3 regions of the Nonomuraea sp. C10 genome follow, and region 3 is predicted to be linked to each of the others. Evidence: riboswitches for the same ligand, from Rfam matches in the RefSeq annotation. Region 3 holds a riboswitch; each other region holds the start of a gene.
The links. A riboswitch is a leader RNA that binds a small molecule or an ion and turns the genes downstream of it on or off. The one in region 3 is predicted to bind cobalamin.
Positions count from the first base shown of each region.

Region 1: linked by a shared signal. The riboswitch ahead of FR742_RS20075 (CbtB-domain containing protein) and the one ahead of FR742_RS09880 (ribonucleoside-diphosphate reductase subunit alpha) in region 3 are both predicted to bind cobalamin.
Region 2: linked by a shared signal. The riboswitch ahead of FR742_RS20050 (nitrite reductase) and the one ahead of FR742_RS09880 (ribonucleoside-diphosphate reductase subunit alpha) in region 3 are both predicted to bind cobalamin.

Region 1 covers NZ_VPFF01000001.1:4,363,740-4,374,616, forward strand. Annotated here, with positions in the region: gene FR742_RS20070 (ABC transporter substrate-binding protein) at 1-863, opposite strand, end outside; cobalamin riboswitch at 1,005-1,183, opposite strand; cobalamin riboswitch at 1,226-1,354, shown strand; gene FR742_RS20075 (CbtB-domain containing protein) at 1,386-1,574, shown strand; gene FR742_RS20080 (CbtA family protein) at 1,583-2,335, shown strand; gene FR742_RS20085 (histidine phosphatase family protein) at 2,337-2,942, shown strand; gene cydC (thiol reductant ABC exporter subunit CydC) at 3,500-5,260, opposite strand; gene FR742_RS20095 (ABC transporter ATP-binding protein) at 5,257-6,975, opposite strand; gene FR742_RS20100 (ABC transporter substrate-binding protein) at 7,076-8,083, opposite strand; gene FR742_RS20105 (N-acetyltransferase) at 8,228-8,731, opposite strand; gene FR742_RS20110 (superoxide dismutase) at 8,850-9,452, opposite strand; gene FR742_RS20115 (hypothetical protein) at 10,095-10,877, opposite strand, start outside.
Region 2 covers NZ_VPFF01000001.1:4,355,939-4,362,761, forward strand. Annotated here, with positions in the region: gene cbiE (precorrin-6y C5,15-methyltransferase (decarboxylating) subunit CbiE) at 1-1,011, shown strand, start outside; gene FR742_RS20035 (cobalt-precorrin-4/precorrin-4 C(11)-methyltransferase) at 1,001-1,783, opposite strand; gene FR742_RS20040 (precorrin-2 C(20)-methyltransferase) at 1,780-3,300, opposite strand; gene FR742_RS20045 (precorrin-8X methylmutase) at 3,297-3,977, opposite strand; gene FR742_RS20050 (nitrite reductase) at 3,974-4,819, opposite strand; cobalamin riboswitch at 4,881-5,076, opposite strand; gene FR742_RS20055 ((2Fe-2S)-binding protein) at 5,123-5,812, opposite strand; gene FR742_RS20060 (ABC transporter ATP-binding protein) at 5,809-6,597, opposite strand; gene FR742_RS20065 (iron ABC transporter permease) at 6,626-6,823, opposite strand, start outside.
Region 3 covers NZ_VPFF01000001.1:2,201,299-2,212,175, forward strand. Annotated here, with positions in the region: gene FR742_RS09870 (SAM-dependent methyltransferase) at 1-315, shown strand, start outside; gene FR742_RS09875 (tripartite tricarboxylate transporter substrate-binding protein) at 391-1,308, shown strand; cobalamin riboswitch at 1,341-1,538, shown strand; gene FR742_RS09880 (ribonucleoside-diphosphate reductase subunit alpha) at 1,629-3,794, shown strand; gene FR742_RS09885 (ribonucleotide-diphosphate reductase subunit beta) at 3,807-4,802, shown strand; gene FR742_RS09890 (mechanosensitive ion channel family protein) at 4,823-5,905, shown strand; tRNA gene FR742_RS09895 (tRNA-Pro) at 6,082-6,156, shown strand; gene cysC (adenylyl-sulfate kinase) at 6,281-8,125, opposite strand; gene cysD (sulfate adenylyltransferase subunit CysD) at 8,125-9,015, opposite strand; gene FR742_RS09910 (GNAT family N-acetyltransferase) at 9,212-9,802, shown strand; gene FR742_RS45680 (CGNR zinc finger domain-containing protein) at 9,823-10,425, opposite strand; gene FR742_RS09920 (MFS transporter) at 10,466-10,877, opposite strand, start outside.

The DNA of each region.
Region 1 (10,877 bases), 2.2 Mb from region 3:
TCCTTGAGCGCCGGGTTGGACAGGAGGAACGTCTTCTTGTCCGCCACCGACTGATCGCCGTAGTCGTAGATGACGATCGCCTCGGGCGCGCGGTCGGCGACCTGCTCGAACGACACGTCGCCGAACGCCTTGCCCAGGTCGGCGAAGAGGTTCACGCCCCCGGCCCGGCTGATCATGTCATTGCCGATGCCGGCTCCGCCCGCGGTGAAGGCGGTCTTGTCGCCGCTGTCGTACACGAAGACCTTGACCGGCTCGGCGCCGCGCACCTTCTCCTCGACGCCTTCCAGCACGGCGCGCATCTCCGCGACGCGCTGTTCGGCGCGGTCGCTCACGCCGAAGATCCGGCCGATCGTACGGATCTCCTCCTCCAGGAGATCGGTGGTCACCGGGCCGGCCGGGCAGGCCTCCAGGCTGAGGTACGAGTCGATCCCGGCCTTTTCCAGCGCCTCTCGGCCCCGCCCTTCCTCATCGAAGGCGCTGCGGAATCCGCCGTAGACGAAGTCGGGCTCGGCCGACAGCAGGACCTCGTACGACGGATACTCCTCGGCGAGCACCTTGACGCTGTTGTAGGCGGCTTCGTACTGCGGCGGGATGCGGTCGTCGAGGAAGGCGGTGCCGGCCATCGACTTCTCCAGCCCGAGCGCCAGCATGATCTCGGTGACGTGCTGGTTCATCGTGACCGCCCGCCGTGGCGGCCGCTGGTACGTGGTGGTCACCCCGCAGTTGGTCACGGTGACCGGGAAACCCGCGACGGTGGACGGGGTGGACGGCGGCGGGGACGCCGCGGGCTGCGCGGTGCCGCACCCCGTCATCAGCCCGATGATCAGCAGGAGCGTGACAGGGAGCGAGCGTGGGCTCGTCATGGGCGGGGCCTTTCCTGACCGGAGTGGCGGGGCGGGATCGATCAAGAAGGCCCGCGCACCGAGCAGGGGAAATGGCGTCGCGTCGGCGTCGTGGCATGGCGGCCACCGTCCTCTCTTGGGGAGATCCGCCCCAATTCCTTCGAGGAGGCGACCGCGTGAGTCTCCTGGCTCCCGGGTCGACGCTCGCCCCGGCCTTCCCACCCGTACGGGCAGTGGCGTGTTCGGGGTCCGCTCGCCGGTCACAGTGGCGGGACCGCGCCGGATTCACACCGGCTTCCTCGTTCCGCCGTCGCCTACGTCCGGCATCGTCTCATATGTGTTCCTGCGCCTGCGGGACGACCTGGGCGCATTGACGCGAACAGGGGAAAAGGATACGTTCCGGTGGATTCACGGTCGTCCAAGGGAAATCCGGTGAGATGCCGGTGCGGACGCGCCACTGTATCCGGGACGTAGATCCCGGGAGCCAGGTCGCTTGGCCGCCGTGACCTCGTTACATGGGACGCGTCACCCTGAGGAGGATCGATGAGCGGGCTGTCCACCCCGTCGACTGTTCCCTTTCCACACCTTCGCCCCTGGCTGCTCGCCGTGCCCGTGCTGCTGCTCGTGGCGTACCTGGTCCTGATGGACAACGGCGCGGTCTCGCAGATGGGTGCCTTCCTGCACGAACTGATGCACGACGGGCGGCACCTGCTCGGCGTGCCGTGCCACTAGGGGCCGGCGTGGTACGGACCTTCGTGGTCAGGGGCCTGCTCCTGGGGCTCCTGGCCGGACTGATCGCGGGCGGATTCGCCTTCACCTTCGGGGAACCCCAGGTGGACGCGGCGATCGCCCTGGAGGAGGCCGCGGCGCCGGCGCCCGCTTCAGCGGACGGGCACGGGCACAGCCACGGCGAGGAGGCCGAGGTCAGCAGGCCGGCGCAGAAGGCCGGGCTGTTCCTCGCCACCGGGCTGTACGGGCTGGCGGTGGGCGGCATCTTCGCGCTCGTGTTCGCCGGGCTGCGCGGGCGGGTCGGGCCGCGGTCGGACGGGCGGTTGGCGCTGGCGGCGGCGGGGACGGCGTTCGTCGCGGTCATCCTCGTTCCCTTCCTGAAATATCCGGCTAATCCGCCTGCGGTGGGCGATCCGGCGACGATCAACAGCCGCACCCTGCTGTACGTGGTGATGGTGCTCGTCGGGCTGGCCGCGGCGGCGATCGCGGTGGCGACGGCCCGCCGCGTCCACGCGGGCGGGTGGCCCCGGTGGGTCGCCGTGGTGGCCGCGTTCCTCGTGCCGGTGGTCGCCGCGTGGCTGTTGCTGCCCACGGTCGACGAGGTGCCCGACGGCTTCCCCGCCACGCTGCTGTGGGAGTTCAGGCTCGCCTCGATCGGCACGCAGCTGGTCTTCTGGGCGGTCTTCGGCGCGCTGTTCGGCTGGGCCTGCGACCGGGCGGCACGAGGCGCGGCGGCTCCCGTGGGTGCCGCCGCGCCGAGCTGAGGTGCTGTTCGTCCGGCACGCCACCACGCCGGGGACGCGGGCCGCCTGCTTCCCCACCGACGAGGACGCCGACACGGCGGGCCTGACCAGAGCCACCGCACTCACGAAGCCCGCCCGGGGAACCGCCGGGACTCCGGACGTCGGCCTGGGGCCGGCGGGGTTCGCCGGGGTCACGACGGCCTGGACCGCTCCCGTACGGGCCGCGCGGCAGACCGCCGCGGCGCTGGGGCTGGCAGCGTGCGAGGCCGTCGCGCTCGGGGAGGCGGACTGCGGCCGGTGGCGCGGACTGCCGTACGAGCGGGTCGCGGAGCAGGAGCCGGACGCGATCGCCCGGTGGCTGGCCGACCCCGACGCCGCACCGCACGGCGGCGAGCCGCTGACCGCGCACGCCGCCAGGGTGGCGCGCTGGCTCGACGGCGTACGGGAGGAGCCCGAAGGAGTCGTGGTCTGCGGCGTCGGCACCATCCGGGCGGCGCTGGGCCACGCGCTCGGGCTCGGCCCGCTGGGCGCCGCCCGCTTCGACCTCGCTCCCCTGTCCACCACCGAGCTGGCCATCACCCGGGACGGCTGGCGGGTCGCTCACGTCAACCGGAAGGTCCTGTTTTGATCGTTCCATATCCGTTCAGCGCGGTCGTCGGGCTGGATGAGCTCAAGCTGGCGCTGGTGCTCAACGCGGTCTCACCCCGAGTCAGCAGCGTGCTGTGCTGGGCAAGGTGGGCCATCCCATGGACGCCGGCCAGGAGGGGCAGAAGGGCATCGAGTGGTAGTGCCCCGACTCGAAAACCATCACATCCAGGGTGAGATTCCCTTCACCCTCAAGGGCCAGCCTCCACCTCCGTCCTCGGCAGAGACAGAGCATGAGTCGTCAACGCCCACCACCGAACCGAGCTCGATTGTCACCTCCGCCGCACTTGCCCCGGCCACGCCGGAAAGCTCGGTGAGCCCTACGCCGCAGCAGGGAGCGGCGGGTTGCCGAGCTGAATCTGGGTGGCCGTGGTGGGGTCGCTGCTGATCGGCATCGGCCTATGAACTGGCCGGCGCCAAGGCCAAGCGACCGAGGTGACGACCGTGGCCCGATCCCAGGCCTGTCCCGGGTCCCGGTCACGTGGGTGCGGCCGGCCTCCGGGTCGGCGGATATCGGGTGCACGTATGTGCCTGGTGTGCTCAGCCCGTGAGCTGGGTGGCCAGGAGCCGGGTGTACGCGCCATCCGTCACCAGGAGTTCAGCGTGCGCGCCGGTCTCGGCGACGCGGCCGCCGTCCAGGACGACGATGCGGTCGGCGGTGCGGATGGTCGACAGGCGGTGGGCGATGATCAGGGTGGTGCGGTCGTGGCGGGCGGCGGTCATGGCGGCGGCGACCTCCTGCTCGCTCTCGGCGTCGAGGTTGGAGACGGCCTCGTCCATGATCAGGACGGGCGCGTCCTTGAGCAGCGCGCGGGCGATGGCGATGCGCTGGCGCTGCCCGCCGGACAGGCGGGCGCCGAGCTCGCCGGGCAGGGTGTCGTAGCCGTCGGGCAGGCCGGTGATGAACTCGTGGGCGTGCGCGGCGCGGGCGGCGGCCTCGACCTCGTCGTCGGTGGCGTGGGGCCGGCCGAGACGGATGTTGTCGGACAGCGGGATGTTGAACAGGTAGACGTCCTGGGGGACGAGCGTGATCAGGCGGCGCAGGTCCTCCTGCGGGAAGTCTCGGACGTCGTGGCCGCCGATGGTGATCGCGCCGGCGGTGACGTCCCAGAACCGCATGAGGAGGCTGGCGCAGGTGGATTTGCCCGCGCCCGAGTGGCCGATGAGGGCGACGGTCTCTCCGGGGGCGATGTCGAAGGTCGCGCCCGCGAGCGCTTCGGGCAGTTCCGGCCCGTAGCGGAAGCGGACCGTGTCGAAGCGGACGCGCGGTTCGACGGCGCCGGGCGGCGGCGCGTCGACGCGGTCGGTGACGGGAGGCGGGGTGCCGAGGATGGTCATGATGCGGTCGCCGGCGGCGGTGACGAGGCTGAGGTCGCGGGCGACGTCGGTGACGGCGATGACCGGGGCGAAGGTGGCGGCGGCCAGCACCACCGCGACGGGGAACAGCGCCGGTTCCAGGGCGTTCGCCGCCACGAGCAGGGCGGCGGTGACGAGCACGGCGAGCAGGCCGAGCGTGGTGGCGGCGTTGGTGACGGCGTGTTCGAGGCCGGAGCGGCGGCCGTGGGCGAGTCTGGCCTCCAGCAGCCGCCGGTCCTGCTCGTGCAGGCGGTCGAGCTGGCGGTCCCCCGCCCCCGAGGTGAGGAGCTCGCGGAGCCCCTGGAGGGTGTCGACGGCTTCGGCGTTGAGCTCGCCGAGCTGGGCGCGGAGCCGCGCGCCCTGGTCGGCGGCGCGTTGACGCAGCCAGGCGGGCAGGAGGGCGAGCAGGATCAGCGCGGGCGCCAGGGCCAGCGCCAGGGCCGGGTGGAAGACGCCCAGCGCGGTCAGCGCGGCCACGGGGACGGTGACGGCGCTGATCAGCGGGCTGAGGGTGTGCGCGAACCACAGCTCCAACTGCTCGACGTCGGAGATGGCGGCGCTGCCGAGGTCGCCGGAGCGGCGCTGCAGCAGGTAGCCGGGCGCGAGGCGTTCGAAAGCGCTGTAGACGCGGCCCCGCACGTCGGCCAGCACGCGGAAGGCGGCCACGTGGGCGAGGTAGGACTCCAGCCATGGGGTGAGGGCCAGGAAGGGCAAAAGGAGACCGAGCGCGATCAGGCCGCCGCGCAGATCTTCGGGGGTGGCTCCGGTGATGGCGCGGCTGACCACCCAGGCGCCGACACCTGCCGAGGCGAGGACGACCAGGTGATGCGCGATGCCGCTGGCGATCGCGATCAGCAGCAGCGGGCGGTGCGGGCCGAGCAGGGCCAGGATCGGACGGAACCGGGAACCGCCGGTACGGGTGAGCGTGGCAGTGGCGGTGCTCATCGGGCGGCTCCGTTCTGGGCGGCGACCAGCCGGGCGTAGGCTCCCTGGCCGGACAGGAGCTCACGCGGCGGCCCGGATTCGGCGATGCGGCCGTCGGCCATGACGATGACCCGGTCGGCGGCCTGGACGGTGGACAGCCGGTGGGCGATCATCAGCGTGGTCCGGCCGCCGGACAGGGTGTCCAGGGCGTCCTGGATGGCGGACTCGTTGGCGGCGTCGACGCTGGAGGTGGCCTCGTCCAGGATGAGGATCGGGGCGTCCTTGAGCAGGGCGCGGGCGATGGCGATGCGCTGGCGTTCACCGCCGGAGAGCTTGAGGCCGCGCTCGCCGACGACGGTGTCGTAGCCGTCGGGCAGGGCGGTGATGAAGTCGTGGGCCTGGGCGGCGCGGGCGGCGGCTTCGACCTCCTCGCCGGTGGCGTCGGGGCGGGCGAGCGCGAGGTTGTGGCGCACGGTGCCGTGGAAGAGGTAGGTGTCCTGGGACACCACGGCGACCAGCGAGCGCAGCCGCTCCAGGGGCAGTTCGCGGACGTCGACGCCGTTGACGGCCACCCGTCCGGACTCCGGGTCGAAGAACCGCAGGAGCAGGGAGGCGACCGTCGTCTTGCCCGCGCCGGAGCGGCCGACGAGGGCGACGCGCTCGCCCGGCGCGAGGTCGAGGGAGAATCCGTCCAGGGCGGGCCGGTCGCGGTCGCGGTAGGTGAACGTCACACCGTCGAAGGACACGGAGGGCGGGCCGGTCAGGCCGAGCCGGGCGGTGCCCTGCGCCGGTTCGGGGGTGTCGAGGATCTCGAAGACGGCCTTGAGCGACGGGACGGCGGTGTAACTGGCGTGGTAGGCGGATTCCAGCTCCTTCAGCGGCCGGAAGCTCTCGGCGGTGAGCAGGAGGATGATCAGCAGCTCGGTGACGGTCAGCTCGCCCGCGGCCAGCCGGAGCGCGCCGGCGCCGAGCGCGACCGCGGTGCCCAGGCCGATGACGAACGCGACGCCGCCGACGTACCCGACGACGACGGCCATCAGCCGGATGGAGTCGCGGCAGAACCGGTCGGCCAGCCCGGCCAGCTCGGCGCCGCGCCGGCCGCTGGCGTTGAACGCCTTGAGCGTGGCCATGCCCTGCAACGCGTCGAGGTTCTCGGCGTACAGGCCCTTGTAGCCGCTGAACCACGCGGCGTTGCGGTCCCGCAGGACGCGGTCGGAGACCAGCGGCACGACGGGCAGCAGCAGGGCGCAGGCCAGCACCACGCCGCCGACCAGCGCGTCCAGGGTGAACAGGTACGCGGTCACGGCGACGGCGCCGAGGACGGACGCGATCACCTGGGGCAGGAACCTGCCGATGTAGGCGTCGGCGGTCTCGATGCCGTCCACCAAAGTGGTCTGGGACGAGCCGGTGCGTCCGCGCTGGGCGTGGGCGGGGCCGAGCCGGAGCAGCTTGCCGGTGAGGCGGCGGCGCAGCTCGGCCTTGACCGCGGCCGAGGTGCGCAGCGCGACGGATTCACGCACGGCCAGCGCGACGCTCCGGGCGAGTTGCAGCACGACGACGCCGGCGACGAGCCAGACAATGGAGCCCGCGTCCCGGCCGGCGAAGATCCGGGCCAGCGCCTGGGCGACGAGGACGCCCTGGCCGACGTAGGTGGCGGTGATGGACAGCAGCAACAGTACGAGTCCGGCCAGGCGCCACCGGATGGACGGTGACAGGGCCAGCAGTCGGGGGATCACTGCTCCTCCTTGAGCCGTTCGAAGACGAGCTGGGTCCGCCGCACAGCGCGCACCCCGTACATCTTGGAGATCAGCGCCGGGCTCTGCCGGGTGGTGCTGGTCACTGGGTGAAGGCGTCCGGGTGCAGGAACCTGGCGATGTCGGTGACGGCCAGGAGGTTGCGGTAGCCGGGATGCTGGGCCGCGACGGGCACGGCGAGGTAGCGCTGCTCCTTGGCGGCCGGGCTGTTCTTGACGATGGCGAAGGTCTCGGCGGCCTTGGCGGGCGAGCTGGGCATGTCCTCGCCGCGCAGCGTGGAGTAGTCGCTGATCAGGACGGCCTCGGGCTGGGAGGCGCTGACCTGTTCGGCGCTGACCTCGGTGTAGTCGCCCTTGACGTCCGCCAGGACGTTCTCGCCGCCGGCCAGGGTGATCATCTGGTGGGTGATGCCGGAGCCGCCGTAGGCGTTGACCGGGCCCTTGCCGCCGTCGGTGGCCAGGACCTTGACCGGGGTGCGGCCTTCGACGCGCTTCTTGACGTCGTCCAGCTGGGCCTGCAGCTCGCTGATCAGCTTATCGGCGCGGTCGGAGACGCCGAAGATCTTGCCGAGGTTGCGCAGGTCGTCGAAGGTGTCGTCGAGGGTGAACTGCAGCACCTCCTCGGGGCTGCACCAGCCGCCCAGGATGTAGACGGGGCTGCCGGCCGCGTCCAGCTCCTCCACGGTGGCGTAACCACCGGCGGCGTCGAAGCTGGCCATCTGGTTGTCCACGATGAAGTCGGCGCCCTGGGAGAGCATGATCTCCTTCTGCGGCATCATGATCGTGTCGGAGATCTCCGGGATCTTGTCGTACTGCTCCTTGTGACCGGGCAGGAACGCACTCTCGGAGAAGTTCGTCCGCCCCGCGATCCGGTCGCCGAGGCCGAGCGCGAACAGGGTCTCCAGGGACGGGTGGTAGCCGGTCACCACCTTGGCCGGCGGCCGGTCGAAGGTGAGGGTGCGCCCGCAGTTCTCGACCGTGACGGGGAAGCCGGCCTGCGGCGCCGCCCGCTGGGCGGGCTCCTGGGCGGCGGGTGCTTGCGAGCAGGCGGTCAGCGTCAGGGCCGCCGCCAGGACGAGCAGCTTCCTCATGATCCGGCCACCGCCTTCGGCGACGTGGGGGTCATGGCGGTGGAACGGGGGCGGCTCATGCGGTGAAGCTCCGGTGGTGAGTTCGAACAAAGGTGGGCGAAGCACCCCATTCTGCCTATATGGTGCAATTGCAATCAAGTTGCATCAAGGTGATGTAGGCCTCGGTATAGGCTGAACCTCCTGCTGAGATCTATCTCTATGGCGAGACGGGCCATGCCCGCGGAACATGATCAACCTGGTTCCGGTTTTTCCCGGGTGCAGCGCTGCTGCGCGCCAGCCGCGCCTTCGGTACAGGGCGAGCGCCGCATCGGCGCGCGTGTGGGTGACCAGCCACCAGGAGGTCGCCGGAGCCGCGGCCAGGATCATGTCATGCAGGATCCTGCCGACTCCGAATCCGCGTGCCTGAGGCGCGACGGCCAGTTCTTTGAGGGTGAAGTCACGACGTGGCACCCGTGAAGCGAGCAAGGCCAACCGGGAGCAGCGCACGCCGTAGGCGAAGCCATGGAGCTGATCGCCGTGCAGGGCGGCGGCGAAGGTGAACCCTGGTGCTTGCGTGTCGCCGGCCAGGCGCTCGGCGACCGCGCGCGCCTCGTCGAGCGGCTCGCCCCAAGGGGGAAGGGTGAAGACCTGACCCGCGACCTCCGCCACGCCGGCCAGGAAGGTGTGCGCCTCGTGCGCCGGGACGAGACAGATCCTCAGGGAAGCGGCGCCCGCCCGGCCCGGCGGACCAAGCTGTGACTGGGCGGGCGTCGCTGGCATGGGGACGTCAGGCGCCGCGGGCGGCGTCGTAACGGGCGATGACGTCATTCCAGTTGATCAGGCCCCAGAGCTTCTCGACGTAGTCCGGGCGCACGTTGCGGTACTGCAGGTAATAGGCGTGCTCCCATGCGTCGAAGACGAGCAGCGGGGTGGTGTTCATGCCGACGTTGCCATGGTGGTCGTAGACCTGCTCCACCACCAGGCGGCGGCCGAGAGGCTCCCAGGCCAGCACACCCCAGCCGGACCCCTGCACCATCGTGGTCGCCGTGGTGAGCTGCTTCTGGAAGGCCTCGAAGGAGCCGAAGTGCTCGGTGATGGCCTCACCGAGCTCCCCGTCGGGGCGGTCGCCACCGTCGGGCGAGAGGTTCTGCCAGAAGATCGTATGCAGGACGTGGCCGGACAGGTTGAAGGCGTACGTCTTCTCCAGTCCGACCAGGCCGTCGAACTCGCCCTTGTCGCGAGCCTCGGCCAGCCTCTCCAGCGTGTCGTTGGCGCCCTTGACGTAGGCGGCGTGGTGCTTGGCGTGGTGCAGCTCAAGAATCTCGCCGGTGATGGCGGGCTCCAGGGCCGCATAGTCGTACGGCATGTCTGGAAGGGTGTACTCACCCATGAGTTATCTCCCCAGCTACGTAACTGCATATATATTGCAACAACAATAGACCAGCAACTAGTGGATGTCCCGAGTGGCATGCCAGCAGTGATGGCATGCCACTCAGCACCTGGCCGTCACGTCCATCTCGAAGCCGCTGGACGCCCTCACCCTCGCCAGCACGGCCAGGTTCTCCAGCGTCAGCCCCGCGCGAGCGGGGATGGTCCCAGGTCGGCCACTACCAGGTGGGCGTGCTCACCGCCGGCCCCGCACAAGTGACAGTCCCGCCCGAGTGCGGGGATGCGCCGACGTCCAGGTGAGCGGCCAGCGTTTGCCCTAACTGGTGGCCAGCAATCCCTTACCGTGATTGCTAGCACCATCCGACCTCGATCTCGTCGGCGCTTTCCGCGTGTGGAGGCTGGGCCCACGCCGCCGGGACGTGAAACATCGGCCCTGTGCTCGCGGTCGACAACCTTCTACGGCTGCCGCCACGATCGCGACGCCCATTGTTTGGGGGACCGTAGGGGGACCGGCAGTCTCGGACACCCCCGCTTCACCACGGTCTTTCCGACACTGTCCGGTCCCACTCACGTAGCACCTACCTGCAGTAATGTCAGAAAGCGGCGAGGCTCGACATCACCCGACACGGTGATCCACGGACTTCTAATCCGACGGTCGCAGACATCCGATCTGCGGTTCAGCGCTCCCTGGTGTGGAGCATAAGGCCGCCATAGTCCGTGGGCCGGAACCCCAGTCCACGGAGCTCGGGTCGTCGATCGCCGTGACCACGCGCAGGGCACCAGCTTCGGCGACCTCGCGGACCGCAACAGGCACCAGCGCCTCGCGTACCTCTGATGTGATGCCGGGCTGGACGTGCACCACGTCGAGACGGGCGATGGTGTGCCGCTTGTCCTGCCAGGATGCGACTGCATGACCGACGAAAGGTCTCCCGCGGGCGTTGTCGGCGTAGGCCTGAAGCCAGCAGGCAAGCCTGGCCTCGACGATCAGCCGCCGGGGAACAGTGATATCCATCCCCTCCTCGGCCAGCCAGCGGCCCGGCTTGGCCGCATGTGGGAGAACCGACGCCGGCGGCGACCTCCGGATGCCGCAGGCGCTCTCCCAGTCGTCCTTCAACTGGCGCAGGAGGAGCACGACGTCGTCACCGCATAGGACCAGGCTGATGAAGAACCCCGCGGGCCAGGGGCCGGGAGCATCGCGGATGTCCAACAGGACGTGGCCCTCCCGGACCGTCCGGCGGCTCCGACGGACCAGTCGGGTATCGAGTTCCTCCGTAAGGAGATATTCGACGTCTGTGGCCCATCCATCGATCGAGGACGCCAGCAGGCCAGTCCACGGGCTCTTCGACGCTGCCGGAAACTCGACCTTGATGGCGTAGACGTTCGGGTCTCGCCGCCAGCGGAAGATCACCAACATGGCGTCGGGCTC
Region 2 (6,823 bases), 2.2 Mb from region 3:
GGGCGCCGTGTGGTGGCCCTGGCTTCTGGCGACCCGATGCTGTCGGGCATCGGCACGACCCTGATCCGGGTCCTGGGCGCCGACGACGTACGGGTCCTCCCCGCGGTCTCCTCGCCTGCTCTGGCCCGGGCGCGCATGGGCTGGCCGGCCGAGGAGTCGGTGGTGGTGACCCTGGTGGGCCGCCACGAAGCCCGGCTGCTGCGCGAGGTCGCCCCTGGGCGGCGGCTGCTCCTGCTGACCTCCGGTCCCGAGACACCGGCGATCGTCGCCGAACTGCTGGTGGAAACCGGCAATCCGGACGCGGCCATCACGCTGCTGGGCGACCTGGGCAGCCCGAGGGAGTCCCGCGTGACCCGAACGGCCCGTGAGTGGACGGACATGCCTTCCGACGCGGTCCCCGCCCTGCACGTGCTGGCCGTCGAGATCCCGGCGACGAGCATCAGCTGGACCTCGTCCTGGGTCGCGGGTCTGCCTGACGACGTCTTCGAGAACGACGGCCAGCTCACCAAACGCGATCTGCGCGCTTCGGCGCTGGCCCGCCTCCGCCCCGCGCCCGGCCAGCACCTGTGGGACATCGGGGCGGGAGCGGGATCGGTCGGCATCGAATGGCTTCGGGCGCACCCCACGTGTCGTACGACGGCCGTCGAGGCCGACCCGGCGCGCGCCGCCCGGATCGCGCGCAACGCCGTCCGACTGGGCGTACCGGACCTCCGCGTCGTCGAGGGGCGGGCGCCCGGCGCACTCGCGGACCTCGACACCCCCGACGCGGTCTTCATCGGGGGCGGGGCGAGCAGGCCCGGCGTACTCGACGCCTGCCTGGCGGCCCTGCGGCCGGGCGGGCGGCTGGTGGCGCACGGTGTCACCCTGGAGACCGAGCAGCTGCTCGCGGACGCGTTTCGCACCCACGGCGGGGAGTTGACCCGGATCGCGGTGGAGACCGCCCGCCCCGTGGGGGGCTTCACCGGGTGGACGCCGGCGCGCACCGTGACACAGTGGAGTCTCAGTCTCTGAGACCGAAAGTTTTCGTCGACCGGTCTCTTTCGGCGCTGTAGAGGTAGGACTCCCCTCCTCCTCGCCGGTCGGCGTCGGCGAGGGCCCGTCCGACCAGGATCACCGCCGCCTGCCGGAGCCCGGCCTCCTCGACCAGGTCCGCCACCATGCCGACCGTCCCGCGCAGCACCAGCTCCCCCGGTTGGCTGGCGCGGTACACGACGACCACCGGGCAGTCGGCACCGACCACCGGCTCCAGTTCCGCCATCAGCTCGCGGGTTCGAGTGATCGCAAGGTGCAGCACGAGGGTCGCCCCGGTCGCTGCGAAGTCGGTCAATGACTCGCCCTTCCCCATCGGTGTGGAGCGGGCACGGGTACGGGTCAGCACCACTGACTGGGCGACGAGCGGCACCGTCAGCTCGCTGCCCACCCGCGCGGCGGCCGCGGCGTAAGCGGGTACGCCGGGCGTGACCTGCCAGGCGACCCCCGCGGCGTCCAGGCGACGGGTCTGTTCGTGCAGCGCCGAGTACAGCGACGGGTCGCCCGACGTCAGCCTCACGACCCGTCGGCCCGCCCTCGCCTCCCCCACGAGGAGAGAGGTGATCTCGTCCAGGTCCAGGTCCAGGTCCTGGGTGTCCAGGAGCACCGCATCCGGGCCGCAGTGCGCCAGCACGCCGGGGTCGAGGTAGGTGCCGGGGAAGAGGACGACATCGGCCTCGGCGAGCAGCCGGGCGGCGCGTACGGTCAGCAGGTCAACCGCGCCAGGTCCGGCGCCGACGAAGTTGACGGTCACCGGACGTACCTCGGGGTCCAGACTCCGGTGGAGGAGACGCGGGTCGACGAGGCGCCCACGATCAGCAGGCACTTCATGTCGATGGCCGCCGGATCCAGCTCACCCAGGGTGGTCACGGTCAACGACTCCTCGGCACGGCCCACGTCACGCCCGACCACGGCGACGGTGTCGGGGCTCCGGTACTTCAGCAGCACGTCTCGAGCGGTTGCGACCTGCCCGGTCCGGCTGCGCGAGGCCGGGTTGTAGACCGCCAGGACCAGGTCGGCCTCGGCGACGGCGCGCAGTCTCCTCTCGATGACCTCCCACGGCTTGAGCCTGTCCGACAGGCTCAGCACAGCGAAGTCGGCGCCGATCGGAGCTCCGGCGCGAGCCGCCACCGCCTGGACCGCGCTGACGCCGGGCAGGACACGCACGGACACCTCGGCGAAGGCCGGGTCCTCAGCCGCTTCGAAGACCGCGGCCGCCATCCCGAAGATCCCGGCGTCGCCGCCGGAGACCACCGCGACCTTCTCGCCGCGTCGCGCGAGTTCGAGAGCGAACCTGGCCCTGTCCACCTCGACGGTGTTGCCCGACGCGTGCCGGGTCAGGCCGGGGCGCTGCGGCACCCGGTTGATGTACGGGCCATAGCCGACCACGTGGTCGACCTCGGCGAGCGCGGCGGCGGCCTCGGGAGTGAGCCAGCCGTCGGGACCGGGACCGAGCCCGACGACGAGCAGTTCGGCCGCTCCGGTGGAGGGGACCCGGGCCTCGGCCGCCTCGGAGGCGTCCCGGGAGCGTCGGCCGTTGAGGCTGTCCCCGGTGACGACGATCAGCGAGAAGTACGGCACCTTCGTCTCGTCCACGTCGGCCACCGGCTGCCACCGCTGCTCAGGCATGGAGGCCCGCTCGACGTACAGCGCGTGGTCGAGGCGACCGGCCGCGGCCAGGGCACGGCGTACGACGGGAAAGGTACGGCCCAGTTTCATGATGATCGCGCCGTCCGTGTCGGCGAGACGGCGGGCAAGCTCGGACTCGGGCAGGGTGCCGGGCAGGACCGTCAGCACGTCGGTCTGGCGCACCAACGGGCTCCCGGTCGCGGCCGTCGCAGCGAGAAAGGCGGGAACCCCCGGCACGATCTCGGTCGGATATTTCTCCGAGAGACGATCGTGCATGTACATGTACGACCCGTAGAACAGCGGGTCGCCCTCCGCGAGCAGCACCACGTTCCGTCCCTCGTCGAGGTGCACGGCGAGTCGTGCCGCAGACTCCTCGTAGAACTCCGCCAGCACTCCGGTGTAACCGCCGGGGTGGTCGGTGGCGCCCGTGGTCACCGGGTAGACCAACTGCTCCTCGACGACCCCGGCGGGGAACAGTCCGGCGGCGATCCTCCGTGCGTTGGACTGCCTGCCGCGGGCCGAGTGGTAGGCGATCACGTCGGCCCGCCCGATCAGCCGGGCGGCCTTGAGGGTGAGGAGTTCGGGGTCTCCGGGGCCGACGCCCACCCCGGCGAACCTGCCTGGGGCCGTCACGGTGCTCATTCCGCCTCCTGGGCGATGGCGTTGAGCGCGGACGACGTCATCGCCGAACCGCCGCGACGGCCCCGCACGGTGACGAACGGGATGTCGATCCCATGGCCGGAGGCGAAGTCCTGCAACGCCTGCTTCGACTCGGCGGCGCCGATGAAGCCGACCGGGCAGCCCACGACCGCGGCCGGGCGGGGCGCCCCGTCGGCCAGCATCTCCAGGAGATGGAACAGGGCGGTCGGAGCGTTGCCGATCGCGATCACGGCGCCCTCCAGGCGCGGCTCCCACAACGAGACGGCCGCAGCGGTGCGTGTGGTCCCCCACTCCTCGGAGAGGCCGGGCACCCGCGGATCGCCGAGGGTGCAGATCACCTCGTTGTCGGCGGGCAGACGGCTGCGGGTCACGCCCCTCATGACCATGGTGGTGTCGCAGAGAATCGGCGCTCCCGCGGCGAGCGCGGCGCGGGCGGCGGGCACCAGACGCGGGTCGATGACGAGGTCGTCGGTCAGGTCGACCTGACCACTGCCGTGGATCATCCGGACCGCCAGCTTCTCGGCGTTGGCCGGCACCTTGGACAGATCGGCCTCACGCCGGATCATCGCGAACGAGTCGAGGTAGATCTCGGTTCCGCGGTCGACGTACGCATAGCGGCGGCTCGGTCGACGCGGCCGGTTGTCGGACATCGGGTTCATCGGGTTTCCTCGGGGATCAGGATGCCACGCCAGGGGGTGACGACGAGTTCGGGGGCGGCGGCGCACAGGCGTTCCACCGCGGCGCGGTCCAGGCCTTCCGCCGGCACCGGCCGGTGAACGCCTCCGGGCACAGGGCCGAAGGCCAAAGGCGGGGCCGCACCGGGGACGCCACGGGATCGGGGCACCGGTTCGACCAGCGGTTCAGGCAGTTCGACGACGTGCCAGGGAGCGTCCGGGCCCGCACCGCGCGCATCGAGGAAGAGCCTGGCGAGATCGGCAAGGTGCGCGTGCGCGTCCCGCACAGACACGACAGGGCCCCACCCGTCGCCGGCCCGGAGCTGGGCCGACCCGTCGCCGAGAGCCACCAGGCCCAGGTCGCACGAGCGATCCAGCAGATCTCCGCGACCGTCATCGAGGACGAAGAGGAACCGTCCGGGCAGCCGCCCCAGCTCGGGATCGCCGCACAGCGCGGTGTCCAGGGCGTCGACCACGGGACGCAGGTCGGCTCGGCCACCGGCAAGCCCGGTCTGCGGGGACGCCATCACATTGCGCGACAGGTCGTGGGACCGGCTGGGCAGTAAGCCGGTCGCCTCCAAGGCGGTGAGCACCTCGTCAGGCAGGCATTCGGTGCCGGGAACGGCGGGCATGGCACGTACCTGCAGGTTGGTGCGGGTGGTCACGTGAACGTGCCCGTCTCCGTACCGCTCTGCCACCTCGACGAGGGCGTGCAGCGACTTCGCGGAGACCCTGCCGCCGGGGAGACGCAACCGCACCAGCAGCCCGTCGGCGGCGGACCAGGGACGCAGTACGCCCGGGCAATGGTCTGGTCGAAACCGGTTCATCCGGAGTCATTCACCTTGTTCAGAGTCCGGGTCCATACGCGGGACCCACCATGACCCGACGACGGGTGTCGTCAGCACCAGCAGGTCTTCGGACTCGGATCATCCGGGAGAGGACACCTTCCCAGACCTGGAGGTCCAGTGGCCGCCGTTGCCGGCGTGTCCTTCCCGTCCCCTCACCGCTGCGCGTCAGCTCCGGAATTGCACCGGATTCCCTGGCTTCCACGTGATGGAGTACGACTGGCCTGCTGAGCGTATCGCGGGGCCCGCCTCGGTCCACAGCCGCCCTCCAGAGGAGGTCGCCGGCTACCGTGCCAGGCAGCAGTCGGGACACTTCCCGCCGCCCGGCACGCGATAGTAAAGGCAGCAGGTGCGGCGACGGAACGACAGGTCGGGGCCGGTGAACGCGCCTTTGCCGCGCAGATCGCCGATGTCGAGCAGCCGCCGGGCGAGGTCGGTGGCGGGCTGCCTCAGGTCGGGACGGGCCCGTACGAGTTCGCGCGCGGCCTCGGCCAGGGCGGAGGCGGCGTTGCCGTGCAGCAGCCCGGCGGCGACCTTGACGCGCAACCCCGCCGCCAGCGGGACGAGATGCTCGTCCATGACGATGCGGTAGAGCAGCGGCGCGAGCGCGTCATCCTCGGGAGTGTGCCAGCCGCGTGGTACCGCCAGCCGGAGGCTGGGCCCTTCGGCTTCCTGCCGGAGCCCGGACAGGTCGGGCACGACGCCGTGTGCGACGGCGCAGCCGAGCATCACCGACCACAGCCGCGCGGCGTGGCCGAGCTGCACGATGGAGGCGGCGATGCGCGTCTCACCGGTGCCGTAGCACGCGGCACGGTCCGCCACCAGGTGGGCCAAGCCGGCGGCGTAGACCTCCTTGACCGGCCGCCACTCCCCTTGACCTGGTCCCGTGTTAAGGACGAAGAAGGGACCGAAACCGGCGATGCCACTCAGCGCTTCGCCGAGTGCGGCGGGTGAGGCGGAGCGTGGAGGGGTCATGAAGGGCTCTCCTGGTCGGGGTGAAGGCTGATCTGCGGGACGCCGGTGCGGGGATGGGCGTGTACATCCGCCGCGACCTGGTACACCTCGGTCAGCAATGCCGGGGTGAGGACCTGGGCGGGCGGGCCGTCGGCGACGACCTGTCCGGCACGCATCACACAGATCCGGTCGCAGAAGGCCGCGGCGAGGTTGAGGTCGTGCAGGGCGATCACTGCGGTCACGCCCAGGCCGCGCACCAGCCGCAGGACGTCGAGCTGGTGGCGCAGGTCGAGGTGGTTGGTGGGCTCGTCGAGCACCATCGTGCCGGTCCGCTGGGCCAGGGCGCGGGCGATCAGGACGCGCTGCTTCTCCCCGCCCGACAGCCGGTCGAACGGCGCCTGGGCGAGTGCGGTGACGTCGAGCGCGTCCAGGGCGTCCATGATGATCCGCCGGTCGGCGGCGTCGTCGCCCTGGAAAGCTCGTTTGTACGGGCTGCGGCCCATCGCCACGACCTCGTACACGGTCAGCTCGAACTCCCCGGGCGGCTCCTGGACGACGGCGGAGAGCCGGCGCGCGAGCCGGCGGCCGCTCATCCGCCAGATGTCCTCGCCGTCGAGCAGCACCCGCCCCGAGGTGGGGCGCCGGGCGCGGTAGAAGGTGCGCAACAGGGTGGACTTGCCCGCGCCGTTGGGCCCGGTCAGCGCGACGACCTCGCCGGGCGTCACGTCGAGGACGACGTCGCGGACCAGGTCGCGATCCGCGACGGCGACGCCCACGTGCTCGGCGCGAAGGTGTCCGGGCCTCATCGGGCCGCCCTCAGCGGCCAGGCCGGCGTCACCAGGCCGCCTTCCGCCGCATCAGCCACAGGAAGAACGGGCCGCCGACGAGCGCCGTCAGGATGCCGACCGGGATCTCCTCCGGAGCGATCACCGTACGTGCCGCCAGGTCTGCGGCGATCAGGAAGGCCGCGCCCAGCAGGGCGGCGGCCGGGAGCGCGCGCTGGTGGCCGGCGCCGACCAGCAGGCGCACGAT
Region 3 (10,877 bases):
GCCAGGCCGGTCGGGGTGCTGCTGGTGTCGGTGCTCCACTTCGTGCCCGACAGCATGAACCCGCACGCCGTGGTCGCCCTCCTGCGGGAGGCGCTGGCGCCGGGCAGCCACCTGGCCATCGCGCACGCCACCTCGTCGGGCGACGCCCCGGCGGGCGGCACCGGCAGGGGACCGGAGGAGATCCAGGCGTTCTTCGGTGACTTCGTCATGATCGAGCCCGGTCTGGTGCAGGCCCACGAGTGGCGGCCCGACCGGCCACGCCTGGTCGGCGCCACACGGCTGCCGCTGCTGGCCGGGATGGCCTGGAAACCTTAGTAGGTGATATCCGGCATGTGTAACTCTGCGTGATCTGTAAATAACCTGAAGTGGACACTTCGGGGGAGGCGGGTCATGCGGCGCAGGCGGTTCCTCGTGACAGGCCTGGGAATGGCCGCCTGCTTGGCCGGCTGCGGTGACCGTCACGCCGGACGCGCGCCCGGCGCGTACGAGATCCTCGGCGGCGGCGAGCGCTGGAGCCGCGTCGCCGAGGCGTTCACCCAGGTGGCCCGCGGAGCCGGCTACCCGGTCGGCGGGGCCGGGCCGGTCACCACGATCACCATCACCGGGCTGCCCGCGCTCGCCGCCGCCGAGCTGAACGCGGCCGAGTCGCCCCTGCACGGCACCACCCCGCTGGCCCGGCTGGCCGGCGAGGTCGAGGTGGTGCTGGTGCCGCGCGACTCGGGTCTGGCCACCTTCGACGCGTTCGGCGCCCGCCTGCGCGCCGACCCCACGGGCACCCCGCTCGCCGGCGGGCCGCAGGGCGCCCCCGACCACCTGCTGTTCGGGCTCATCGCGCGCGGGCTCGGCGCCGACACCCGGCAGGTGGACTACACCGGCTACCCCGGCATCTCCGAGGTCGCCACCGCGCTGCTCGCCGGCCGCGCCGTCGCCGCGACGGGCCCGCTCGCCGGCTGGCGCCCGTACATCGACCGGGGCCGGGTCCGGGTGCTGGCCGTGTCCTGTGCCGAGCGGTTCCCCGGGCTGGACGCGCCCAGCCTGCTGGAGCTCGGGGTCCGGGTGGACTTCGCGAGCTGGTGCGCCGCCGTCGGGCCCGGCGGCATGCCGCAGGAGAGCCGGGAGGCGGCCATCGGCATGTGCGAGGAGGTGACCGGCTCGCCCGGTTGGCAGCGTACCTGCCGGGAGGGCGACTGGACGCCGATCCCGCTGGCCGGCGACCGCTTCGCCGCCTGGGTCGTCTCCGAGGTCCGCCGCACCAAGGCCGTGCTCCGCGATCTCGGCCTCCTCGAAAGCGGCAAGGGCACAACATGATGTGGCGGTTGCGAAAGCAGCCACTAGATGTAGGATCTCGATCGTTCGCCGGTTCGCCCCCGCCCGGGGCGGAGCAAAAGGGAACCCGGTGCGATTCCGGGGCTGCCCCGCAGCGGTGAGCGGGAACGACCGCCGTCAACGAGCACTGGAAAGATCCGGGAAGCGACGGCCAGTAGGAGAGTGCGAGACGCCCGCGAGCCCGAAGACCTGCCGGCGATGGACCATGTCCAGGGCCTCGAGGGAGGGCCCGGGGGCCTAGCGGCGTGCGCCGCCGTGCTCTCGCGCGCCCTCACGGGGATGAGCTCGCGAGGAGAGAGCACGTGACACAGATCGTCGAGGGTGATCGGCGCCTGGCCATCGAGGAGGCCGCCGCCCGGGTGATCGCCGACCCGGCGAACTCGCGGGTGGCCGCCGGGCTGCTCGCCGAGGAGATCGCCGACGAGGCGGCCGCGCACGGGGTGCGGTCGTTCTCCGGCTCGATCGCCGCCACCCACGCGGCGGGGCTGATCCAGGACGGCCTGGCGGAGTTCGTCGCCGCGCACGCCGCCGAGCTGGACGCGCTCGTCTCGGACGCCGCCGACGAGCGGTTCGAGTACTTCGGGCTGCGCACCGTCTACGACCGCTACCTGCTGCGCCACCCGGTCACCCGGACCGTGCTGGAGCGGCCCCAGCACTTCTTCCTGCGGGTCGCCTGCGGGCTGTCGGAGACCGTCGCGGAGGCCGCCGAGCTCTACCGGCTGATGGCGACGCTGTCCTACCTGCCCAGCTCGCCGACCCTGTTCAACGCGGGCGCGCGCCGCCCGCAGCTCTCGTCGTGCTTCCTGCTCGACTCGCCGCGCGACGAGCTGGAGGCGATCTACGACCGGTACGCGCAGGTCGCCCGGCTGTCGAAGTACGCGGGCGGCATCGGCATCTCGTGGACCCGGGTGCGCTCACGTGGCTCGCTCATCCGGGGCACCAACGGCCACTCCAACGGCATCGTGCCGTGGCTGCGCACCCTGGACGCCTCCGTTGCGGCGGTCAACCAGGGCGGCCGGCGCAAGGGCGCGGCCTGCGTCTACCTGGAGACCTGGCACGCCGACATCGAGGAGTTCCTGGAGCTGCGCGACAATACCGGCGAGGACGCCCGCCGCACCCACAACCTCAACCTGGCCAACTGGGTGCCGGACGAGTTCATGCGCCGCGTCGAGGCCGGTGAGGACTGGTCGCTGTTCGACCCCAAGGACGTCCCCGACCTGCCCGACCTGCACGGCGAGGCGTTCACCCGCGCCTACCGGGCCTACGAGGCCGAGGGCCGGCACACCCGGCGGATCCCGGCCAGGACCCTGTACGGGCGGATGATGCGGACGCTCGCGCAGACCGGCAACGGCTGGATGACGTTCAAGGACACGGCCAACCGCACCTCCAACCAGACCGCCCGGCCGGAGAACGTCATCCACCTGTCCAACCTGTGCACCGAGATCCTGGAGGTCACCAGCGACGCCGAGACCGCGGTGTGCAACCTCGGCTCGGTCAACCTCGCCGCCCACCTGGACGGGCGCGACGGCCTCGACTGGGAGCGGCTGCGCGCCACCGTCCGGACGGCCGTGCGCTTCCTGGACCGCACCATCGACCTCGGCTTCTACCCGACGCCCGAGGCCGGGGCGGCCAACCGGCGCTGGCGGCCGATCGGGCTCGGCGTGATGGGGCTGGCCGACGTGTTCTTCGCGCTCCGCCTCCCGTTCGACTCGCCCCGGGCGCTGGAGCTGTCCACCCGCATCGCCGAGGAGATCGCGCTGGCGGCCTACGACACCTCGGCCGACCTGGCCGCCGAACGCGGGCGGCATCCCTCGTACGACGACACCCGCGCCGCGGCGGGCGTGCTGCACCCCGACCACTACGCCGCCGCCGGCTCGCCGCGCTGGGACGCGCTCCGCGAGAAGATCGCCGCCACCGGGCTGCGCAACTCGCTCATGATCGCCATCGCGCCGACGGCCACCATCGCGTCCATCGCCGGCTGCTACGAGTGCATCGAGCCGCAGGTGTCCAACGTGTTCAAGCGCGAGACGCTGTCCGGCGAGTTCCTCCAGGTCAACCGCTATCTGGTGGCCGACCTGCGGGAACGCGGGCTGTGGACGCAGGCGACGCGCGACGGGCTGAAGCGCGCCGACGGGTCCGTGCAGCACCTGCCGGGCATCCCCGACGACCTCAAGCTGCTCTACCGCACCGCCTGGGAGCTGCCGCAGAAGGCGCTCATCGACCTGGCCGCCGCCCGCCAGCCGTACGTCGACCAGGGCCAGTCGCTCAACCTGTTCATGGCCGCCCCCACCATCGGCAAGCTCTCGTCGATGTACGCCTACGCGTGGAAGCAGGGCCTGAAGACCACCTACTACCTGCGTTCCCGCCCGGCCACCCGCATCGCGCAGACCACCGTCCAGCCGGCCGCCGCCGTCGAGCAGGTGGCCTGCTCGCTGGAGAACCCCGACGTCTGCGAAGCCTGCCAGTAAGGAGATCCCCTCATGCTTCTCGACCCCGGAATGGACCTCACCCTGCGCCCGATGCGCTACCCGGACTTCTACGAGCGCTACCGGGCCGCCATCCGCAACACCTGGACGGTGGAGGAGGTCGACCTGCACTCCGACGTGGCCGACCTGGCAAAGATGACCGCCCAGGAACGGCACCTGATCAACCGGCTGGTCGCGTTCTTCGCCACCGGTGACTCGATCGTCGCCAACAACCTGGTGCTCAACCTCTACCAGCACGTCAACGCCCCCGAGGCCCGGCTCTACCTGAGCAGGCAGCTGTTCGAGGAGGCGGTGCACGTGCAGTTCTACCTGACGCTGCTCGACACCTACCTGCCCGACCCGGACGAGCGGGTCAAGGCGTTCGCCGCGATCGAGCACATCCCGTCGATCCGCGACAAGGCCGAGTTCTGCTTCCGGTGGATCGACTCCATCGGCGACCTGCGGAGCCTGGAGAACGCGGGCGACCGGCGGCGGTTCCTGCTCAACCTCATCTGCTTCGCCGCCTGCATCGAGGGCCTGTTCTTCTACGGCGCCTTCGCGTACGTGTACTGGTTCCGCTCCCGCGGCCTGCTCAGCGGGCTGGCCACCGGGACGAACTGGGTGTTCCGCGACGAGTCCATGCACATGGAGTTCGCGTTCAGCGTCGTCGACACCGTCCGGGCGGAGGAGCCCGAGCTGTTCGACGAGGAGCTGGGCGAGCAGGTCGGCCGCATGCTGGAGGAGGCGGTCGCCGCCGAGCTGGCCTTCGCCCGCGACCTGTGCGGCGACGGCATGCCCGGGATGTCCGCCGAGCAGATGCGCGCCTACCTGGAGTACGTCGCCGACCAGCGGCTGGTCAGGCTGGGCATGCCCCGCCGCTACGGCACCGAGAACCCGTTCGCCTTCATGGAGCTCCAGGACGTGCAGGAGCTGGCCAACTTCTTCGAACGCCGGGTGTCCGCTTATCAGGTGGCGGTTGAGGGCAATGTGAGTTTTGACGAGAACTTCTGAATCTTCGGGGGGTCGCTCACGTGCAGTTCTCCAGCGCCTGGCTGAACCTGGCCGGCGCGATGATCGGGGCGGTCATCGTCCTGGAGCTGACCCGGCAGGTGCTCCTCAGGGTCGGGCGCAAGTGGACCTTCAGCAGCCGCCTGGTCAAGCACTGCCACTGGCCGGTGGTGACGACCGTCCTGCTGATGACGTTCAACATCATGTTCTACCCGCTGATGATCGGCCCTGAGCCGCAGCAGCGGGCGTTCGGCGAGTCCGTCGAGCGGGTCGTCACGCTGCTCATCATCGGCGCGGCGACCTGGCTGATCATCCAGGCGACGTACGCGTTCACGGACGTCGCCCTGGAGCGCCTGGACCTCGTGGAGGGGGAGCGCAACCGGCGGGCCCGCCGCATCAAGACGCAGATCACGCTGGTGCGCCGGGCCGCCACCGCGACCGTCGTGGTGATCGCGTTCGGCGCGATGCTGTTCACCTTCCCGCAGGTGCGGGCGCTGGGCGCGGGTCTGCTCGCGTCCGCGGGCATCGCCGGCGCGGTCGTCGGCATCGCCGCCCAGCCGACGCTCGGCAACATGCTCGCCGGGCTGCAGCTCGCCTTCAGCGACGCGCTGCGCCTGGACGACGTCGTCGTGGTGCAGGAGGAATGGGGCAGGATCGAGGAGCTCACGCTCACCTACGTCGTGGTGCGGCTGTGGGACGAGCGGCGCCTGGTCCTGCCGGTCTCCTACTTCACGCAGACCCCGTTCGAGAACTGGACCCGGCACGGCAGCCGGGTCCTCGCCGTCGTCTACCTGCGCGTCGACTGGTCGGTACCGGTCGAGAAGCTGCGTGAGGAGCTCTACCGCTACCTGCAGACCAACCCGCTGTGGGACCAGAAGGACTGGACCCTCCAGGTCACCGACATCCAGCTGAACGGCCTGGTCGAGCTGCGCGCGCTGATGAGCGCCGCGGACTCGGCCTCCGCCTGGGATCTCAAGTGCGACGTGCGCGAGCATCTCATCACGTACGTGCGCGAGAACCACCCCGAGGCCATGCCCCGCTTCCGCGTCGAGTCGCCCGAGACCCGCGCGGGCGTCCCCTGGCCCGGCGCACCCGGCTCGCCGTAAAACCGCTGGCGCTCCGGCCGATCATCGGTCTAGCGTTGACAGCGTCAAGACCGAGGAGAAAGGGGGCGAGCAGTGACCGGCCTGAAGCGCGAACCGCTTCCCCCGTCTCCCGGCGCCTGCCCGGCATCCGGCTGACCCGACCCGGCCGCCGGGGTTCACAGGCGGTTCTTCACCACCCGGGTGTGGGGCAGCTTGGCAGCCCGCCTGCCTTGGGAGCAGGAGCGTCGCAGGTTCGAATCCTGCCACTCGGACACCGGCCCTGAAAGAAGAGGGCCGCGGGCACTGATCTGGACCGGCGGGAGTGGCGACCCCCGGCCGGACACGGCCCTCCGCCCCGGGCACGGCCCACGCCAGCCCGGCCCGGGGCCCACCCTCTTAACCCTGCAGCAGTCCGGCCAGCTTCTCCGCCACCTCGTCGGGCGATCCGGAGCCGTCGACCACCAGGTCAGGGTGCTCCGGCGGTTCGTAGGCCTGGCCGAGGCCGGTCATGTTGGGCAGCCTGCCGGCCTTCGCCTGGGCGTACAGGCCCTTCGGGTCCCGGCTCGCGCACACCTCGGGCGGGGTGTCCACCCAGACCTCGGCGAAGTCGCCCGGCGGGAACAGGCTCCGCGCCGCCGCCCGGTCCGTCCGGAAGGGCGAGACCAGCGCGACGATCACGATCAGCCCGGCGTCCAGCAGGATGCGGGTCAGCTCGGCGACCCGGCGCACGTTCTCCGCCCGGTCTCCCGGGGTGAACCCGAGGTCTCTGTTGAGTCCGCTGCGGACGTTGTCGCCGTCGAGCACGTACGTGTGCAGCCCCATGGCGTGGAGCCGCCGCTCCAGCGCGTTGGCGATGGTCGACTTCCCGGAGCCCGGCAGACCGGTCAGCCACAGCACCTTGGCCCGCTGCCCCTTCAGCTCCTGCCTGGCGTCGCGGTCGACGGTGAAGGTCTGCCGGACGACGTTGCGGCCGCGCCGCAGCGCGTGCCGGACCATGCCGGCCGCCACCGTCTCCTTGCTGACCCGGTCCACGAGCAGGAAGCTGCCGGTGTCCCGGCACTCCTGGTAACCGTCCAGGCAGAGAGGGGTGTCGGTGGCCAGCTCGACCGTGCCGATGTCGTTGAGGCCGAGGGCGCGCGCGGCGAGCCGCTTGCCGGACACCACCTCCATCCGGCCGCGCACGGCCGTGACCGTGGCGGGCACGGTCCGCGGCCCGGCCAGCATCAGGTAGGAGCGGCCGTGCCGCAGCGGCTCCCCGGCGGTCCAGATCAGGGTGGCGGAGTACGCCGTGGCCGGGGACAGTCCGTCGCCCAGGGCTTCCGGCGTGGTCAGCAGGTCTCCGCGCCGGACGTCGACGTCGTCGGCCAGCGTCACCGTCACCGGGGTGCCGGGGGCGGCCTGGTCGAGGTCGCCGCCGCCGGGGCCGATCAGCCGGTCGATCCTGGACGCGACCCCGCTGCCGGCGACCGCGACGGCGTCGCCCCGCCGGACCGGGGCGCCGATCACGGTGCCCGCGAAACCGCGGAAGTCGTCCGCCCGGATCACGTACTGGACGGGCAGCCGGTAGCCGCCGGCGTCGTCCGCCCGCGACCCCTCGGCCGGCTCCCACTCCGACAGCGCGCCGAGCAGCGTCGGCCCGTCGTACCAGGGCAGGTTCGGCGAGGGCTCGACCACGTTGTCGCCCTGCACGGCGCTGGCCGGGATCACGCTCGCCGCCATGTCGAGGCCGTTCGCCGCCGCCAGGACCTCGCTCGCGAGTTTCTCGAACACCGCCTGGTCGTAGTCCACCGCGTCGAGCTTGTTCGCCACCGCGATGACCGCCCGCACACCCATCAACGCGCAGATCGCCAGGTGTCTGTGGGTCTGCTCGCGGACCCCCTTGGTGGCGTCGACGAGTAACACGGCGACGTCCGCGGTGGACGCCGCGACCGCCATGTTGCGGGTGTACTGCTCGTGTCCCGGCGCGTCGGCGATGATCACCCGGCGCCCGGACGGCAGGTCCAGGAAGCGGTGGGCGACGTCGATGGTGATGCCCTGTTCGTGCTCCGCCTCCAGCCCGTCGGTCAGCAGTGAGTAGTCCACCGCGCCCGCAGCGATCGTGGAACCGCCGCGCCTGGTCCGCCGCGCGTAGTCGAGCTGGTCGTCGGTGGCGCCGCCGGTGCCGGCGAGCAGCCGTCCGATGAGGGTGGACTTGCCGTCGTCGACCGAGCCGCACGCGACCACTCGAAGCATGGAGATCATCAGAAGTATCCCTCCGACTTCTTGCTCTCGATGGAGGTGCCGCCCTCACCGTCGATGAGCCGGCCGGCGCGTTCGGACCTGCGGTCGCGTCTCATCTCGTCGATGACCTCGTCGACGGTCGCCGCCTTCGACTCGACCGCCGCGGACAGCGGGTAGCAGCCGAGTGTGCGGAACCGTACGTGGCGCAGTCGCGGCTCTTCGCCGGGCTCCAGCGGTAAGCGCTCGTCGTCCACCATGATCAACGAGCCGTTCCGCTCGACGACCGGGCGGGGTGCGGTGAAGTACAGCGGCACCACGGGGATGTCCTCTCGCTTGATGTAGCGCCAGACGTCCAGCTCCGTCCAGTTCGACAGGGGGAACACCCGCATCGTCTGGCCCTCCGCCAGCTCGGTGTTCGCCCGCCACCAGAACTCCGGACGCTGCGAGCGCGGCTCCCAGCGATGACCGGGCTCACGCAGAGAGAAGATCCTCTCCTTGGCCCGTGACCGCTCCTCGTCGCGTCGCGCGCCGCCGATCGCGGCGTCGAACCCGCCGTCGTCGAGCGCCCGGCGCAGCGTGACGGTCTTCATGATCCGCGTGTACTCGTGAGCGCCGTGGGTGAACGGCGTGGCTCCCTCAGGGTTGGTGTGCACCCGCAGGTCGAGCCCCAGCCGCTCGGCCGTCTCGTCCCGGAAGGCGATCATCTCGCGGAACTTCCAGCCGGTGTCGACGTGCACCACGGGGAACGGCATCCGGCCCGGCGCGAACGCCTTCATCGCCAGGTGCAGCAGCACCGAGGAGTCCTTGCCGATCGAGTACAGCAGCACCGGGCGGCGGAACGCGCCGGCGACCTCGCGCAGCACATGGATCGCCTCGGCTTCGAGCATGTCCAGGACGTCTTCTCCGGCCATGTGCAGACCCTCCGTCGTCGCTGTGCCAGATAGACCGTCTTCGCGGCCGTACGTGTCTATAGTAACCTATAAATAGGTGATATCGGGTTACTCGGTCTCACGCAAGACCCGGACCGGCCGAGCGGAGGAGAGGTCATCAACTTCCCAGGACGCGCGGCCGGAAACGCTACGAACAACCAGATCGGCGGTGTGGCGGATGAACGCTCGTGGCAAGCGGAACGGCTCTTTGACCGTCGAAGAGCTGTCCAAGAAGACCTGGAACGACTTCGAGACGGTTCTCGGCGACAACGGAGGCGCCCGGGGGTGCTGGTGCATGCACTGGCGGCTCTCCATCGCGGAGTGGACGGAAGGAAAGGGCGAAGGGAACAAGAAGGCCATGAGCCGTCTCGCCCAGCGGAAACCGGTGCCGGGCGTCATCGTCTACGACGACGGCGCGCCGGTGGCGTGGTGCTCACTCGGGCCGCGCTCCGCGTTCCCGAGGCTCGAACGCTCGCCGCTCCTGTCGAGCGTGGACGACGAGCCGGTCTGCGCGCTCGCGTGCGTCTTCGTCCACAAGAAGCACCGTGGCTCCGGGCTGCTGCCGGGCATCCTCGAAGCCGTCTGCGCGTACGCGGCGTCCGAGGGTTACACGACCGCCGAGGGGTATCCGGTCGAGCCTCCCGAGGGGAAACGCGCGGGCTCGGACACGGCGATGACGGGGATAGCCAGCGCCTTCCTCAAGGCCGGATTCGCCGAGGTGGCTCGCCCGCGCAAGGACCGGCCGATCATGCGGCGGCAGCTCACCTGATCCCTGGGAAGGCGCGCCGGTCAGGGCGTCCGGCCCTGACGGTGGCGGCGCGCCTTCTCCCGGTTCCCGCAGATGCTCATGTTGCACCAGCGGCGGCGTCCGCCCCGCGAGGAATCCAGGAACAGCCAGCCGCACCTCCCGCAGGCCCTGACGCGGCCGGACGGAAGGGTGAACACCGCGTGGACCGCCAGCAGCGACAGGACGGCCGGAATCGCTCCCGGCGCCGTCCAGTCCGCGGTGAACCGGTCGAGCGCGGCGTCGATCCGCTGAACCTGGTCGGCTCCCACGCCCTTTCCGGCCCGTTCGAGAAGCGCGCCGAAGGGCCCGGCCGGCGCCGCCTCGCCGCGCGCGATCGCGCTGAACACGGCCCACGCCTGTTCCCGGACGGCCTGGACCTCGGGTACGAGATCCTTGGCGGACGCCTCCGGCAAGGGCGGCGTCTCCTCGAACAGCCCCGCGGACGCGCACCACGTCAGGACGTCCGAGGGCGTGTTCAACAGCTCGCCGTCCTCCGCCGGGTGGTTGCGGTCGAAGACGGTGTTCGTGAGGTCCAGGACCGGGTGGCCGCCGACGAAGTGGGCGTCCTGCCAGGGAGACTGGGCCTTGATAGCTAGAGTAACCATTACGTCTAGTTTAAATGGTTACGCGGCCCTTGGCTAGGCGTCAGGCCGGAGCCGTGGCCTCCCCCTGGAAACGCTTCCGGAGAAGGACGGTCGCGACGATCGCCCCCACCGCGAACACGACCGAGCACCAGAGCGCCCAGCGCCAGCCGTCGACGGCTCCGCCGGAGGCCGCGGCGAAGTGGGCCGCCACCGAGGTGACCACTCCCACCCCCACGGCCAGTCCCAGCTGCTGGGAGACGTTGAGCAGCGCGCCGGCCGTGGCCCGCCGCCCCTCCTCGGCGCCGTTCGTGCCGGCGATACTCGTCGTGACCAGGGCGATGATGTGGCCGAACGCGTTCACGGAGGTGCCGATCAGGACGAGGGCGAACCCGTGGCCTTCCGGCAGGCCCACCATGATCAGAATGCCGGCCGTCTCGATGACGATCCCGCACAGGAGCACGCGGTAGAGCCCG